Linked DNA regions of Catenuloplanes indicus. The main gene of each other region encodes a partner of the protein of the gene in region 2 in a complex. Links are inferred from orthologs where the notes say so. Each region holds a gene or a part of one and is shown on either strand. Other genes may lie near its edges.

Region 1 (5,145 bases), 1.7 Mb from region 2 along the record:
CCAAGGCGATCGGCCTGGTCCTGCCGGAGCTGAAGGGCAAGCTGGACGGCTTCGCGATCCGCGTGCCGATCCCGACCGGCTCCGCCACCGACCTGTCGTTCGTCGCGTCCCGCGAGACCTCGGTCGAGGAGATCAACGCCGCGGTCAAGGCCGCCGCCGAGGGTGCGCTCAAGGGCTACCTCACCTACTCCGAGGACCCGATCGTGTCGGCCGACATCGTCACCGACCCGTCGTCCTGCATCTTCGACGCGCCGCTGACCAAGGTCATCGGTGGCACGCAGGTCAAGGTCGTCGGCTGGTACGACAACGAGTGGGGCTACTCCAACCGCCTCGTCGACCTGGTCAAGTACGTCGGCGCCTCCCTGTAAGGGACTCAATCTGTGAAGACTCTCGACGACCTGCTCGGCGAGGGTGTCTCGGGTCGGCGCGTGCTCGTGCGCGCCGACCTGAACGTCCCGTTCGAGAAGGGCTCCGACCCGCGCGTCATCACCGACGACGGCCGCATCCGCGCGGTGCTGCCGACGATCGTGGCGCTCCGTGACGCGGGTGCCCGCGTCATCGTCATGTCTCACCTCGGCCGCCCGAAGGGTGCGCCGGACCCGGCGTTCACGCTCGCGCCGGTCGCCGACCGGCTCCGTGAGCTGCTCGGATCCGCCGTGGTCTACGCGGAGGACACGGTCGGCCCCGGCGCCGAGACCGCGGTCGCCGCGCTGGAGGACGGTCACGTCCTGCTGCTCGAGAACCTGCGCTTCAACGCGGGCGAGACCAGCAAGGACGCGGCGGAGCGGGAGGCCTTCGCGGCCAAGCTCGCCGCGTTCGCGGATGTCTACGTGGGCGACGGCTTCGGTGCGGTGCACCGCAAGCACGCCAGCGTCTACGACGTGCCGGCCCTGCTCCCGCATTACGCCGGTGGCCTGGTCGGCCGCGAGGTCGAGGTGCTGAAGAAGGTCTCCGCGCCGGAGAAGCCGTACGTCGTGGTGCTCGGCGGTTCGAAGGTCAGCGACAAGCTGGCCGTGATCGAGGCGCTGCTGCCCAAGGTGGACAAGCTGCTCATCGGCGGCGGCATGTGCTTCACGTTCCTCAAGGCCCAGGGCCACGAGGTCGGGAAGTCGCTGCTCCAGGAAGAGATGATCTCCACGTGCGCCGATCTCCTGGCGCGCGGCGGCGACCGGATCGTCCTGCCGGTCGACGTGGTGGCGGCGACCGAGTTCTCGGCTGACGCCCCGCACGACGTCGTTCCCGCGGACGGGATTCCCGCCGACCGCCTGGGCCTCGACATCGGCCCGGAGTCGGTGAAGCTCTTCGCGGACGCGGTGAGCAGTGCCAAGACCGTGTTCTGGAACGGCCCGATGGGCGTCTTCGAGCTGGCGCCGTTCGCGGCCGGCACCCGGGGCGTCGCGGAGGCCATCACCAAGGTCGACGGCTTCACCGTGGTCGGCGGCGGCGACTCGGCCGCGGCCGTGCGTACGCTCGGCCTGGACGAGTCCGCGTTCGGCCACATCTCCACCGGTGGCGGTGCCTCGCTGGAGTACCTCGAGGGCAAGACCCTCCCCGGTATCGAGGCTTTGGAGAAGTGATGGCGACCTCGTCGCGCCGGCCGCTGATGGCCGGCAACTGGAAGATGAACCTCAACCACTTCGAGGCGAACCTTCTCGTCCAGAAGCTGGCCGCGGGTCTCACCGAGAAGCAGCTGACCGACGTGGAGACCGTGGTCCTCCCGCCGTTCACCGACATCCGCACGGTGCAGACCGCGGTCGACGGTGACAAGCTGCTGATCGGCTACGGCGCGCAGGACATCTCGGCGCACAAGTCGGGTGCCTACACCGGCGAGATCTCGGGCGCGATGCTCGCGAAGCTCGGCTGCTCCTACGTGGTGGTCGGGCACTCCGAGCGCCGCGAGTACCACAACGAGTCGGACGCGCTGGTCAACGCGAAGGCCAAGGCCGCGCTGGCGAACGAGCTCACGCCGATCCTGTGCATCGGCGAGGGCCTGGACGTCCGCGAGGCCGGTGGGCACATCGCCCACTGCGCCGACCAGCTCGAGGCCGGTCTCGACGGGTTCACCGCCGCCGAGGTCGAGAAGATCGTGATCGCGTACGAGCCGGTCTGGGCGATCGGCACCGGCAAGACCGCGACGCCGGAGGACGCGCAGGAGGTGTGCGGCGACATCCGCGCCCGCCTCGCCAAGAAGTACGGCCAGGAGACCGCGGACAAGGTTCGCGTGCTCTACGGCGGCTCGGTCAAGGGCAACAACGTCGCCCAGATCATGGCCCAGCCGGACGTGGACGGCGCGCTGGTTGGCGGTGCGAGCATCGACGCCGAGCAGTTCGTGCAGATCGTGCGTTTCCCGGAGCACGTCGCTCGCTGACGCGTTCCGCACGAAGGGGGCTCTTTACCGGGCCCCCTTCCGCGTGCCCCGCGTGACTGTGACTTCGACCGCCCGCTATCCTTGGCGACGGCCCTGCCCAAGAGAGGAACGACCCGATCATGCCGATGTGGTTCGCCTACACGTTGATCGTGTTGCTGATCATCACGAGTGCCATCCTGACCATGCTCATCCTGCTTCACCGGGGCAAGGGCGGCGGCATGTCGAGCATGTTCGGCGGCGGCGTCACCTCCAGCCTGGCCGGATCGTCCGTGGCGGAGAAGAATCTCGACCGCTACACCGTTCTGGTCGGAATCGTGTGGTTCGCCTGCATCGTCGGGCTCGGCTTCTGGCTGAAACTCGCCGTCGACGGTGCCTGAGCGGCACCCGTAGTCGTACACTCTGCGCTTGGTCCCCGTCCTCGGGGCCGGGCGCAGAGTTTTTGTTTGCTTCCCCCGCTTCCACCGAACCCCCAACGGACAGGAGCGAATCGTGCCGAACGGCAGCGCTATCCGGGGCACCCGCGTGGGCTCCAGCCCCATGCGCCCTACCGAGAGAAGCGAACCGGCCCCGCGCGTCCCCGTCACCTACTGGTGCGGCAACGGCCACACGACCGAGCTGCGGCTCGCGGCCGACGCCCCGGCGCCGGAGGCCTGGGACTGCCCCCGCTGCGGTCAGCCCGCCGGCCGCGACCGCGACAACCCGCCCGGCCCGGCCCGGCCGGAGCCGTACAAGACGCATCTCGCCTACGTGAAGGAGCGCCGCTCCCCTGAGGACGGCGAGGCGATCCTGGCGGAGGCGCTGGCGGCGGTGCGGGCGCGACGCGGCGAGCGTTAGAGACCTTCGGGGGCGGCAGCCGGGTCTGGCGTCGGTTTCGTCGTAGCTGCGGGGGTGCTCACCACGTGCGGTGAGCACCCCCGCATCGCTATGCACCCAGATGCTGCTTCAGCATGTCGCCCCAGCCGGACTGGATCATGCTCTTGAAGCGCCACTCGCCGTTCTGCTTGGCCATGACGTCGACGTAGCGGGTGCGTGTGGTCTCGCCGTCGATGGTCATCGTGGAGTCCGTGGTGACGACGGCCAGGTCGGCGTCGAGGAACGTCGGGCTGCGGTGGTTGTCGAACTCGACCGTGGCGGAGTCCGCACCGGCCATGCTCATCGCCGCGATGAACGTCGGCCGGTCCCAGACCTGGCCGACGCACTCACCGGCCGAATCGTCGGTCATCACCATCAGCGGGAAGAGCGCCATGTCGGCCATGGCCTCGGTGTCGTTGTCGCGCGTGTGCGCGTCGTACCGGGCGAACCAGGCGAGCAGACCGTCGACGTCGTCGTTCGTGGGTGTGTACGTCATACCGTACATTGTACGGGCGGTGGGAAGCCTGAGTGATCAGCCGTTTCGCGGGAGGGGGCGGGTCGGCTGCGGCTCCGGACCGGCCGGTGGGATCCGGCTGACCACTCAGGTTCCGGGGTGCTGAGACAGGTCTGTGGGGTCAGTCGACGAAGGGGTGGACGAACCAGCCGGTGTCGGCCTCGGCCCGGGCCGGCGTGCCGGGAATCGGGTCATCGCCGGTGACCGCCGCGGTGCCGGTCCGCGTCCTCGCCGGGGCCGTGGCGCCGGTCGCGATGGTGGCGGCTCCCCGGTCCGCGTCCTCGACCCGGGTGGCCGGGGCGCCGGTGGCCGCGCTCTCGGTGATCGCGCTACCGGGAGACGTGCGCTGGCGCGGGGGCCGGGGCAGCTGGTGGCGGCGGGTGCCGCTGGTCGTGCCCCGGTAGGCGCCGAAGCCGCCGCGCAGGCGGGCCGGTGCGAGAACGGTGGACTGGCTGCTGACGTACATCGCGCTTCTCCCTCGGGCTCCCGGCCGGTGGCTCCGGCCGCGGCTGCATGATCAGCATGTCTCGTCGGGCGGGCCGTGGATCAGGGCCGGAGGGTCTCGATCGAGGGCCCTTTGGCCCCCGAGCACCGGCCGGATCCCGCACCGTTCCCGCCGTGCCAACGCGAGTCGCGCCGGTGCCGCCGCGGTCGCGCCGATATTTGCCGTATCCGGCACGGAATGCGATTCGCCGGAAACGGAACTCCCACTGGAGTGCGACGTGGACGGTCGACGTTCACCCGGAACGCATTGGCCGATCGGCGCGGTCTCCACACCCGATCGGTTGCACCCCGCGTCGCCTATGGTGTCCGCCGCATGCGTTCTCTTAGGCTGTGCCGGAATATTGGCAGCCCGCGACGGAGGGGTTGAGCACGCTGACGTCCGCCGCCTTCGCCGACGATCCGTTCGAGATCGGGAACTGGGCCGATTTCGCGCTGTACCTGAGTCTGATCCACCAGGCGACCGGCATGAGCCTGTCCGACCTGGAGGCGGCCGAGTCCGGTACGGACGGCCACGAGCTCGACCGCGGCGCCGTCAGCGACGCGCTGATCGGGCGCCGTCCGATCCGGAAAGCGCTGCTGGAGGGCCTGCTCCGTGCCTGGTCCCTGCCGGACGGCCAGCGCAGCCAGGTGCGCGAGGTGTGGCGCCGGCTGGACGTGCGGGCCGGTGCCGGCCCCGCGGGCGCCGGGCGATGCCGGGACGCGTCGCCGCATGCGCTCGGCATCCACGCGTCGATTCGGGCCGGCGATTCCAAGGACGATCTCCCGGCCTATGTGAGCCGGCACTTTGACGACGATCTCCGCGAGATGATCGCCAAGGGCGCGGACGAGGGCTGTTTCGTACTGCTGGTCGGTGACTCGTCGACCGGGAAGACGCGATCGCTCTACGAAGCCATTCTCAATGTTGTGC
Region 2 (5,180 bases):
GCAAGGTCGGCACGCTCCTCGCCGAGCGGGCCAAGGCCGCTGGCGTCAGCAAGGTCGTCTTCGACCGCGGCGGCAACCGGTACGCGGGGCGCATCGCCGCCCTGGCGACGGCCGCCCGCGAAGCCGGACTCGAGTTCTAGGAAGGAAGACCAATGCCAGGTCAACAGCGCCGAGGCGGCGGGTCCGGCGGTTCTGAAGGTGGCGGCGGCCGTCGCGAGGGCCGCGGCCGCGACGGTGGCCGGGGTAACGCTCCGGCCGAGAAGACCCCGCACCTCGAGCGGGTCGTCGCGATCAACCGTGTCGCGAAGGTCGTCAAGGGCGGTCGTCGCTTCAGCTTCACCGCGCTCGTGATCGTGGGCGACGGCGACGGAACCGTCGGCGTCGGCTACGGCAAGGCCAAGGAGGTGCCCGCGGCGATCGCCAAGGGTGTCGAGGAGGCCAAGAAGCACTTCTTCAAGGTGCCGCGCATCGCCGCGTCCATCCCGCACCCGGTGCAGGGTGAGGACGCCGCCGGTGTCGTGCTCCTGAAGCCGGCCTCCGCCGGTACCGGCGTCATCGCCGGTGGCCCGGTGCGTGCCGTGCTGGAGTGCGCGGGCATCCACGACATCCTGTCGAAGTCGCTGGGCTCGTCCAACCCGATCAACATCGTGCACGCCACGGTCGCGGCTCTCAAGAAGCTCGAGTCGCCCGAGGCTGTCGCGGCCCGTCGTGGCCTGCCGGTCGAGGACGTCGCTCCGGCCGCCATGCTCGCGGCGCGTGCAGGGGCGGGGGTCTGAGATGGCTCGCCTGAAGGTGACGCAGCTGCGATCCACCATCGGCGCCAAGCACAACCAGCGTGAGTCGCTGCGTTCGCTCGGCCTGAAGCGGATCAACGATGTGGTGGTCAAGGAGGATCGGCCGGAGATTCGCGGCATGATCTTCGCGGTGAACCACCTCGTGAAGGTGGAGGAGGTCGACTAATGACCATCCGGATTCATGACCTCCGGCCGGCGCCCGGAGCCAAGAAGGCCAAGACCCGCGTGGGTCGCGGTGAGGGCTCCAAGGGCAAGACCGCCGGTCGCGGTACCAAGGGTTCCAAGGCCCGCAAGAACATCTCGGCGGCGTTCGAGGGTGGTCAGATGCCCATCCACATGCGCCTGCCGAAGATGAAGGGCTTCAAGAACAAGAACAAGGTCGTCTTCCAGGTCGTGAACCTGGACCGGCTCGCCGAGCTGTTCCCGAACGGCGGCGAGGTCGGACCGGACGAGCTGGTCGCGAAGGGCGCGGTTCGCCGCGGTCACGCGATCAAGGTGCTCGGCACGGGCGACCTGAACGGCGTTGCGATCCAGGTCAAGGCGGATGCGTTCAGCGCGTCGGCCAAGGAGAAGATCGCGGCGGCCGGCGGCTCGGCGACCGAGCTGTAAGCACGACATGCGTACGAGGGTGCTGAATTCGCCTGCCGTTGGTGGGCGGATCAGCACCCTCGTCGTAGTGTCTGGTGAGGCATCGCACCGTTAAAAGGGGAGGCGCGGTGTCGAACCGACTACGCCGTGCCGTTAATATCGGGGCCGGTGTATGTGCCCGGCCATGCTGACCGGGCACGTCGCCGACTGTTAGAGTCCGTTTCCAGCCCATGGATACGCGGGTGTCGCAACCGGGACCCGCTCCGACCGCCATCGTGGCGGCTACCTCGCGCAGGAGGAAGAAGTTGCTCTCCGCCTTTCTCAGTGCGTTCCGCACGCCTGACCTGCGCAAAAAGCTGCTGTTTACAGTCGCCATCATCGCGGTCTACCGGCTCGGAGCGACACTCCCAAGCCCTGGCGTCTCGTTCAGCAACGTGCAGAAGTGCATCGACGTCATGGAGTCCGGTGCCACCAGCGGGGTCTTCTCGCTGCTGAACCTGTTCTCCGGCGGCGCGCTGTTGTCCCTGTCGGTCTTCGCGCTGGGCATCATGCCCTACATCACCGCGTCGATCATCCTGCAGCTCCTGACGGTGGTGATCCCGCGCCTCGAACAGCTCCGCAAGGAGGGCCAGTCCGGCCAGGCGAAGATCACCCAGTACACGCGGTACCTGACGCTCGGCCTCGCGGTCCTGCAGTCCTCGGCCTTCGTGGCCCTGGCGCGGTCCGGCCAGCTGTTCAGCAACCAGTGCGACCAGTTCCCGATCGTCCCGGAGAACACCGGGCTGCCGATGTGGATCACCCTGGTCGCGCTGGTCATCACGATGACCGCCGGCACCGGTGTGGTGATGTGGCTCGGCGAGCTGATCACCGACCGCGGCGTCGGCAACGGCATGTCGGTCCTGATCTTCACCTCGATCGCGGCTCGCCTCCCCAGCGAGGGCTGGGCGATCAAGGAGTCCCGCGGCTGGGGCTGGTTCATCGCGGTTCTCGTGATGGTCCTGCTGGTCATCACGCTGGTCGTCTTCATCGAGCAGGCACAGCGTCGCATCCCGGTGCAGTACGCGAAGCGCATGATCGGCCGGAAGATGTACGGCGGCACCTCGACGTACATCCCGCTGAAGGTCAACCAGGCCGGTGTCATCCCGGTGATCTTCGCGTCCTCGCTGCTCTACCTGCCGCAGCTGATCCTGCAGTTCTTCGACCAGAACGACCCGGGGCCGGTGCAGACCTGGGTGCAGAACAACATCGTGGATCCCGCGTCGTGGATGCACATCGTGATCTACTTCTTGTTGATCATCTTCTTCACCTACTTCTACGTCTCCATCACGTTCAACCCGACCGAGGTTGCGGAGAACATGAAGAAGTACGGTGGTTTCGTCCCGGGTATCCGCCCGGGGAAGCCGACGGCGGACTATCTTGACTTCATCCTTAGTCGCATCACGCTGCCCGGTTCGCTGTACCTTGGTGTGATCTCGATTCTGCCCAACTTCTTCTTCATCTGGCTCGACAACAACCAGTTCCAGAACTTCCCGTTCGGTGGCACCGCGGTGCTCATCATGGTTGGTGTGGGCTTGGAGACGGTGAAGCAGATCGAGAGCCAGCTCATGCAGCGGAACTACGAAGGGTTCCTGCGCTAGTGGGCGGGCGGAGCGAGCGAGCCAGGGGGGCGCATAGGTGAGACTCGTACTGGTTGGTCCCCCGGGGGCGGGCAAAGGGACCCAGGCCGAGTTCATCGCCGCCCACCTGGCCGTGCCGAAGATCTCGACCGGTGACATCTTCCGGGCGAACGTGGCTCAGGGGACGCCGCTCGGTGTCGAGGCCAAGCGCTACATGGACGCGGGCCAGCTGGTCCCGGACGAGGTCACGATCAACATGGTCCGGGAGCGGCTGGCCGAGCCGGACTCCGCGGACGGCTTCCTGCTGGACGGCTTCCCGCGTACCACGCCCCAGGCGAACGCGCTGGACAAGCTGCTGGCCGACCTGGGCACCGCGCTGGACATCGTGCTGGAGCTCGTCGTCGACGACGACGAGGTGATCCGGCGCCTGTCCGGCCGGCGCACCTGCCGTGGTTGCGGGAAGATCTGGCACGTCGAGTTCGACGCGCCGTCCCGGGAGGACATCTGCGACCGGTGCGGCGGCGAGCTGTTCCAGCGCGACGACGACAAGGCCGAGACGATCGCGGAGCGGCTGCGGGTCTACGCCCGCGACACCGCACCGCTGGTCGACTACTACGGGGCACAGGGCAAGCTGGTCGGCATCGACGCCACCGGCCCGGTCGAGGACGTCACGGTCCGCGCGATCGACGCACTGCGGTCCTACGGCGGCTGAACCGGCCGCCATCGAAGCGGGGAGAGCCGGCCAGCCGCATACACGCGGTTGAGCCGGCTCTGGCCGTTCAGGGCGTCGCTGAGCGGCGCCGACACGTGCACGAGAGTCAGAGGGTACGCATGCGCCGCCAGCAGCTGAAGATTCAGCTGAAGACCACGGACCAGATAGTCAAGATGCGGGCCGCCGGGCTCGTCGTGGCCGAGGCCCTGGAACAGATGCGTGCGGCGGTCGCGCCGGGCGTATCCACCGCGGACCTGGACCGGATCGCCGAGAAGGTCATCCGGGACGCCGGCGCGGTGCCGTCGTTCAAGGGCTACCACGGCTACCCGGCGTCGATCTGCTCCTCGGTGAACGAGCAGATCGTGCACGCGATCCCGTCCGAGAAGCAGGTGCTCCAGGAGGGCGACCTGATCTCGATCGACTGCGGCGCGGTGCTGGACGGCTGGCACGGCGACTCGGCGATCACGGTCGGCGTCGGCGAGGTGCGTCCGGAGCTGCTGAAGATGGCCGCGGTCGCGGAGGACGCGATGTGGGCCGGGCTGGCGGCGGCGGCACGCGGTGCGGCGTCGGGCCGGGGCAAGCTGTCCGACATCTCGCACGCGGTGGAGCAGGCGGTGCGCGCGGGCGGCCGCTACGGGATCGTCGAGGGGTACGGCGGGCACGGCATCGGTACGGAGATGCACCAGGACCCGCACGTGCTGAACTACGGCCGGCCGGGGCGGGGCGTCTCGCTGACGAACGGGCTGTGCCTGGCGATCGAGCCGATGATCACGCTGGGCTCGCCGAAGTCGATTGAGCTGTCCGACGGCTGGACGGTGATCACCAAGGACCGGTCCGTGGCGGCGCACGTGGAGCACTCGATGGCGCTGCTGGAGGACGGCATCTGGGTGCTGACCGCGGTCGACGGCGGCCGCGAGCGCCTCGGCGATCTGGTCACCGCGCGCCAGCCCGCCACGAACTGACGCGCTCACCCGCTCAGGTCGGTGGGCGGGCGGGCCACAGCTGATCAGGCGTCACCCGCGTCGCTGGAGCGACATGGGTGACGCCTGAGGCATATCCCGGCGCGGTCGCGAGTTCCGTAGTGCCCCGGCGTCGGTGCGCGAAGTGCGCGACGGTGACCGGGTGCATGAGCCGGCGGCGGGCGGCGGGCGGCGGAGCTGACGGTGTGCGTAGTCCGGCGGTACGCCGCGGGGGGTGACCGGGTGCATGAACCGGCGGCACGCCGCGGGGGTGACCGGCGACGGAGGCCGCCGCCGGCGGGTCTGGGCGGGTGGGCGCCGGGTGCTCAGGAGAGGCCGGGGAGGGCCGCGCCCGTACCCACTGATGATCTTGATTTGGTTTGTCGGGCGGTGCCATGCTGGTACGCATGGGGCGTGAGGAGATGCGTGCGGCCGACGCTGATCGCGAGGCGGTCGCGGAGCGGCTGCGCGTCGCGCTCAACGAGGGGCGGCTGGACCTTGCCGAGTTCGA
Region 3 (5,384 bases), 3.6 Mb from region 2 along the record:
GCGCCGATCCTGCTGATGGACGAGCCGACCAGCAACCTGGACGCGCGCAACGAGGCCGCGCTGCGCCGCGCGATCGACGCCGCGGCCGAGTCCCGCACGCTGCTGGTGGTCGCGCACCGGCTCTCCACCGTGGTCGAGTCCGACCAGATCGTGGTGATGGAGTCCGGCCGGGTAGTGGCGACCGGGCGGCACGAGGAGCTGGTCGAGTCCAGCCCGCTCTACCGGGAGCTGGCCGCGCATCAACTACTGGTCTCGGAGGCGGAGCCTCTCCGGTGAGGGGTGGGTGGCCGGGGCGGAAGCCGGGGATTCGACAGATGCCCCTCACCACTCAGCGGCATGATGAAGTAGCGTTTCGCACCATGGGTGTGTCGTCACGGTTGAAGAGCCGCTTCCAGAAGTTCCTGCAGCGCCCAGGGACGACCGTCGATCTCGCGCCGCTGCAGAAGCGGCTGCCGGCGGTCGAGGCGCTGGAGGAGGAGCTCAAGGAGCTCGACGACGCCGCGCTGACCGAGCGGGCCGGCGAGGCGAGCGAGATCGTCGAGATCTGCGCGATCGGTCGAGAGGCCGCCCGGCGCGGTCTCGATCAGCGGCCGTACGACGAGCAGATCCTCGGCGTGATGGCGCTGCTCTCCGGCAAGGTCGCCGAGATGGCCACCGGTGAGGGCAAGACGCTCACCGCCGCGATCGCCGCCTACGGCCACGTCCGCCAGGGCCGCGGCCCGGTGCACGTGCTCACCGTCAACGACTACCTCGCGGCCCGCGACGCGGACTGGATGCGTCCGGTCCTGACGCTGCTCGGCCTCACGGTCGACTCGGTCACCGAGGCGTCCACGCCCGAGGAGCGCCGCGCGGCCTACGGCTGCGACGTCACCTACGTCTCCGTCTCCGAGGCCGGCTTCGACTACCTGCGCGACCAGCTGGTCGTCGACATCGCCGACCGGGTGCAGCGCGAGCTGTCCACCGCGATCGTCGACGAGGCCGACTCGATCCTGATCGACGAGGCACGTGTGCCGATGGTGCTGGCCGGCACCGTGCCCGGCGAGCAGGACCCGGTGCACGCCGCCGCCGCGCTGGTCAAGGGCCTGAAGCGGAACCGCGACTACGAGATCGCGGAGGACGGCCGCAGCGTCGCGTTCACCACCGAGGGCACCGAGAAGATCGAGAAGAAGCTCGACGGCATCGACCTCTACGCCGACGAGAACTTCGACCAGCTATCCGCGCTCAACGTGGCGCTGCACGCCCACGCGCTGCTGCACCGCGACATCGACTACATCGTCCGCAACGGCGCCGTCGAGCTGGTCGACGAGTCGCGCGGCCGGGTCGCCCAGCGCCGCCGCTGGCCGGACGGGCTGCAGGCCGCGGTCGAGGCGAAGGAAGGGCTCTCCGCGACCAGCGAGGGCGAGGTGCTGCAGACCATCACGGTGCAGTCGTTCATCGCGCTCTACCGGACGGTCTGTGGCATGACCGCCACCGCGGTGCTGGTCGGCGACCAGCTCCGCGAGTTCTTCAAGCTCGAGGTCGCGGTCATCCCGCCGCACAAGCCGAACATCCGCGAGGACCTTCCCGACCGCATCTTCGCGACGCGGCAGGAGAAGGAGGACGCGCTCGTCGTCGAGATCGGCAAGGCGCACGAGGAGGGCCGCCCGGTCCTGATCGGCACGCGCGACGTGAAGGAGTCGGAGACGCTCGCGGCCGCGCTCGAGGCGAAGGGCATCTCCTGCGTCGTGCTGAACGCGAAGAACGACGCCGAGGAGGCGGCGATCATCGCGGAGGCCGGCAAGCGCGGTGCGGTCACGGTCTCCACCCAGATGGCCGGCCGCGGCGTCGACATCCGGCTCGGCGGCAGCGACGAGGCCGACCACGACGAGGTCGCCGAGCTGGGCGGGCTCTACATGATCGGCACCGGCCGGTTCGACAGCGGCCGCATCGACGACCAGCTGCGCGGCCGCGCGGGCCGGCAGGGCGACCCGGGCACGTCCGTCTTCTACGGCAGCCTGGAGGACGACCTGATCGTGCGGAACGCGGGCGACATGATCCCGCCGTCGCCGCACATGGACATGGACGGCGTGGTCACCGACGAGCGGGTGGACTACGCGGTCGGCCACGCGCAGCGCGTCGCCGAGGGCGTCGGCCACGAGATCCACCGCAACACCTGGCGGTACAACGTGGTCATCGAGCAGCAGCGGGTGGCGCTCTCCGAGCGTCGCGAGCGCCTGCTCACCACGGATGTCGCGGCGGACATGCTGCGGTCGAAGTTCCCGGAGGAGACCGCGGAGATCGACGACGAGGTGCTGAGCAAGGTCTCCCGGTCGATCGCGCTCTACCACCTCGACCGGCTCTGGGCCGAGCACCTGTCCTACCTGTCCGAGGTGCGCGAGGGCGTGCACCTGCGCGCGCTCGGCAAGCTCGACCCGCTGGACGAGTTCCACCGGGCCGCGGTGCCGGCGTTCGGCAAGATCATGCCGGAGATCGAGGACCGGACGGTCGACACCTTCGCCGAGATCGACGAGGTCACCGACACCTGGGAACCGGCTCAGGCCAACCTGGTGCGCCCGTCCGCCACCTGGACGTACCTGGTGCACGACAACCCGTTCGGCTCCGAGCTCGACCGGCTCATCGCTGCGGTCGGCCGTCGCCTCGTCACCGGCCGGAAATAAACGACATACCTCGCACGGGTGAAGCCCGCCTTGTCCGGATTGAACCGGTAGGGCGGGCTTCATGCTGTCTCATTCACTACCCACCGCATCGCAGGCGTCAGCCCAGCGTGATGTGGTTGCCGCCTCATGAAAATTCTCGGAATCCGTTAATCCCTCCATGGCTACCGGTGCGTACACCGTGGCGAACACAGCAGGCGTGCGGATGAGCCCCGCACGCGAGCGGGTTCACGCAGATTTCTGGACTTCACCGGGCGATGGGGACAGCAGGGATGACCGTGGGTTGCGCGAAACGACTTCATAGCTGAGGCCGTACGAGGAACGCGCCGGCCGTCAGGGATCCGGCCGGCGCGCAGCGGTGGTGGCGCGAATGCAGAAGATCGAGGAGCGATGGCTAAACGCAAGCAGGTTCAACGGTCCACCCGCGAGACCGGCCCCGCCGTGGCCCCGGCCGACGGCGAGAAGAAGAAGGGCATGTCGGCCGGGATGTCCTGGCTGATCGTCGGCCTCGGCGTCGTCGCCTCGCTGTGGGCCATCGGCGCGCTGACCAACGCGGGCGTCGTCCCGGCCGCGTACCTCTTCGCGTACCTGGACTTCTACGCCGGTGTGGTCGTGCTGGTGTCCCTGTCGATCACGGTCATGGTCGGCCTGGCCGCCACCGACCGGCTGATCCTCACGCCCAAGCACCGCGTGCTCGTCCAGGGCGTGCACCGCACCACCGGCACCATCGCGGTGTCGTTCCTGCTGCTGCACGTCATGGTGAAGATCCTCGAGGCGCACGCTTCCGTCATCGACCTGGTCATCCCGTTCCTGAACCCGAACACGCTGTACGTCGGCATGGGCACGATCGCCGCGTGGTGCCTGGTCGGCACGTTCTGGAGCGGCGTCGCCCGGGTGAAGTTCGCCGGCAAGGGCAAGCCGTGGATGTGGCGTGCCGTGCACTCCGTCGGCTACCTCGCCTGGCCGCCCGCGCTCGGCCACGGCCTGCTGGCCGGCCGCGCGGCCGCCACCTGGGTCATCGTCTCCTACATCCTGTGCGTGGTCGGCGTCGTCATCGCGATGCTGGTCCGGGTGATCGGCGTCTACAACAAGCGCATCTCGCAGCCGAAGGCCGTGCCGTCCGCCGCGAAGGCCGCGGGCAAGGCACAGGCCGGCCCGCTGGAGGCCGCGAACGGCGCACGGGCGACCTCGAACCGCCCGGTGTACCGCGGCGCGGTCCGTAACCAGCCGTCCGCCGAGGAGTCGCTCAGCGCGCCGCGCGGCGCCGCCTGGGGCGGCTTCTCCGACGAGGGCGCCGAGCAGCGCCGCCAGCGCCAGACGCCGCTCCCGGCGAACGCGCTGGAGGAGACGCAGCTGATGTCCAAGATCTCCCGGGACGTGGTGGAGGAGGCGGAGGAGCTGGTTCAGGCCGCGGCCCGCCGCGCCCCGGCCACGGCCACGCTGGACGAGGACCTGATCGAAACCCGGCCGGCCCGCCGTGCGCCCGCGCCGCGCGAGCCGGAGCCGGTCGACGACTACGAGGACGAGGCGCCGCGTCGTCCCGCCCGCCGCCCGCTCGTCCCCGAGCTGGTGGAGGAGGAGACGCCGGCTCCGCGCCGCCCGCGCCGGGAGGACGACTACGAGGACGCGCCGCCGGTCCGCCGCGCCGGCCGCGACCCGGAGCCGGAGTTCGACGACGACTACGAGGACGAGGTCCCCGCGCCGCGCCGCACCCGCCGGCCGGCCGCGGAGGCCCCGGCCAAGCCCGCGCCGCGCCGGTCCCGGCGCACCGAGGACGAGGAGGAGTTCGGCGAGGCGCAGATCTCGGCCGCGGCCACGCCGCCGCGCCGTACCCGCCGCGCCGTGGAGGAGCCGGAGGAGACCGCCGCGCCACGCCGCGCCCGCCGGGCCGCGGAGGAGGACGACGATGCGTACGTGACCGGCGAGTACGAGACCGTGTCCCGCCGCAGCCGCCGGGCCGCCGTGGACGAGGAGGACGAGGTCGCGGCCGCCACCGCGCCGCGCCGGGCCCGCCGCGCCGTGGACGAGGACGAGGAGGACGAGGTCGCGATCGCCACCCGGCCGCGCCGCGCCCGCCGCGCCGCCGAGGAGGACGACGAGGAGGAGGCCGCCCGCCCGCGCCGCTCGCACCGCGCCACCGAGGACGCCGAGCCGGAGGTGGCCGAGGTCGCCCCGCCGCGCCGGGCCCGCCGGGCCGCCCCCGCGCCGGCCCCGGAGCCGGAGGAGGAGGCCGCGGTCGACGAGTACTGGCGCCCGCCGGCGAACCCGGTCAGCCGGTACGAGGAGGAGCAGGCCCGCCCGGACTTCAACGGCGACGACACCCCGACGCTGGTCGATCTGACCGCCCGCCGGGCCGCCCGCTCGGCCCGCCCGGCGAAGGAGGCCAAGACCCGGCGTCCGGGCCGCGCCGCCGCCGACGAGGTCTCGGACGACGAGTTCTGGGCGCGCATGCGTGGCGAGGCCAAGTAGAGTCGCTTTCTCGTCCCGGGGAGCCCACTCCCCGCACGACCCGTACAGCACGTGAAGGAGACAAGCGGTGAGCACAGGCGTTGTGCCTCCGGTGGGGTGCATCGGCCCGGCCCGGTTGACGGCGGGATTCGAGGACTTCGGCCGTCTGGACCTCTATGCCCACCTGGAGGTCCACGGCGACCTGCGCCCGCTGTCCGCCGACGATCTGATCGACCTCGCCGAGAAGATCAAGCTCACCGGCCGCGGTGGGGCGGGCTTCCC

The links.
Region 1: secY (region 2) and secG share a complex: the UniProt entries of both Escherichia coli proteins name them as parts of the sec protein translocase complex. The link is inferred for Catenuloplanes indicus from one-to-one orthologs.
Region 3: the proteins of secY (region 2) and secA2 are in contact, whole or in part, in a crystal structure (PDB 3DIN), measured with the Thermotoga maritima proteins. The link is inferred for Catenuloplanes indicus from one-to-one orthologs. Residues at the interface, in WP_004081795.1 of Thermotoga maritima: Glu108, Gly109, Glu110, Glu111, Ala236, Glu237, Arg238, Arg239, Ile240, Thr241, Ile242, Gln243, Tyr244, Ala245, Arg246, Arg247, Val248, Thr249, Gly250, Arg251, Arg252, Val253, Tyr254, Gly256, Ala257, Ser258, Thr259, Tyr260, Leu261, Pro262; in WP_004082002.1 of Thermotoga maritima: Glu261, Ala262, Arg263, Lys300, Ala301, Arg302, Thr303, Ile304, Ile305, Leu323, Tyr324, Asp325, Pro326, Val329, Ser330, Tyr333, Ile336, Lys340, Phe345, Val349, Glu363, Phe364, Tyr374, Ser375, Gly376, Gly377, Glu393, Ile395, Thr482, Ser483.

Annotation. Positions count from the first base shown.
Region 1 is NZ_JAUSUZ010000001.1:2,579,247-2,584,391, reverse strand. The notes cover bases 1,348-4,116. They hold secG (preprotein translocase subunit SecG), read left to right. Parts: upstream 1,348-2,487; coding sequence 2,488-2,745; downstream 2,746-4,116. Other genes in these bases: J2S42_RS11615 (hypothetical protein), read right to left, coding at 3,856-4,116; J2S42_RS11620 (nuclear transport factor 2 family protein), read right to left, coding at 3,291-3,716; J2S42_RS11625 (RNA polymerase-binding protein RbpA), read left to right, coding at 2,858-3,202; tpiA (triose-phosphate isomerase), read left to right, coding at 1,577-2,368; J2S42_RS11640 (phosphoglycerate kinase), read left to right, coding at 1,348-1,577. Outside these bases: gap (type I glyceraldehyde-3-phosphate dehydrogenase), read left to right, coding at 1-368; more of J2S42_RS11640, read left to right, coding at 381-1,347; more of J2S42_RS11615, read right to left, coding at 4,117-4,200; J2S42_RS11610 (hypothetical protein), read left to right, coding at 4,602-5,145. UniProt on the Escherichia coli protein: Subunit of the protein translocation channel SecYEG. Overexpression of some hybrid proteins has been thought to jam the protein secretion apparatus resulting in cell death; while this may be true it also results in FtsH-mediated degradation of SecY.
Region 2 is NZ_JAUSUZ010000001.1:4,249,222-4,254,401, reverse strand. The notes cover bases 1,050-3,853. They hold secY (preprotein translocase subunit SecY), read left to right. Parts: upstream 1,050-1,687; coding sequence 1,688-3,019; downstream 3,020-3,853. Other genes in these bases: map (type I methionyl aminopeptidase), read left to right, coding at 3,830-3,853; J2S42_RS19040 (adenylate kinase), read left to right, coding at 3,057-3,710; rplO (50S ribosomal protein L15), read left to right, coding at 1,050-1,403. In the rest of the region: rplR (50S ribosomal protein L18), read left to right, coding at 1-140; rpsE (30S ribosomal protein S5), read left to right, coding at 153-776; rpmD (50S ribosomal protein L30), read left to right, coding at 778-960; more of rplO, read left to right, coding at 960-1,049; more of map, read left to right, coding at 3,854-4,672; J2S42_RS19030 (DUF1707 SHOCT-like domain-containing protein), read left to right, coding at 5,077-5,180. UniProt on the Escherichia coli protein: The central subunit of the protein translocation channel SecYEG. Consists of two halves formed by TMs 1-5 and 6-10.
Region 3 is NZ_JAUSUZ010000001.1:7,862,356-7,867,739, forward strand. The notes cover bases 1-3,008. They hold secA2 (accessory Sec system translocase SecA2), read left to right. Parts: upstream 1-359; coding sequence 360-2,657; downstream 2,658-3,008. Other genes in these bases: J2S42_RS35095 (ABC transporter ATP-binding protein), read left to right, coding at 1-276. In the rest of the region: J2S42_RS35105 (ferric reductase-like transmembrane domain-containing protein), read left to right, coding at 3,045-5,123; J2S42_RS35110 (NADH-quinone oxidoreductase subunit NuoF family protein), read left to right, coding at 5,191-5,384. UniProt on the Escherichia coli protein: Required for protein export, interacts with the SecYEG preprotein conducting channel.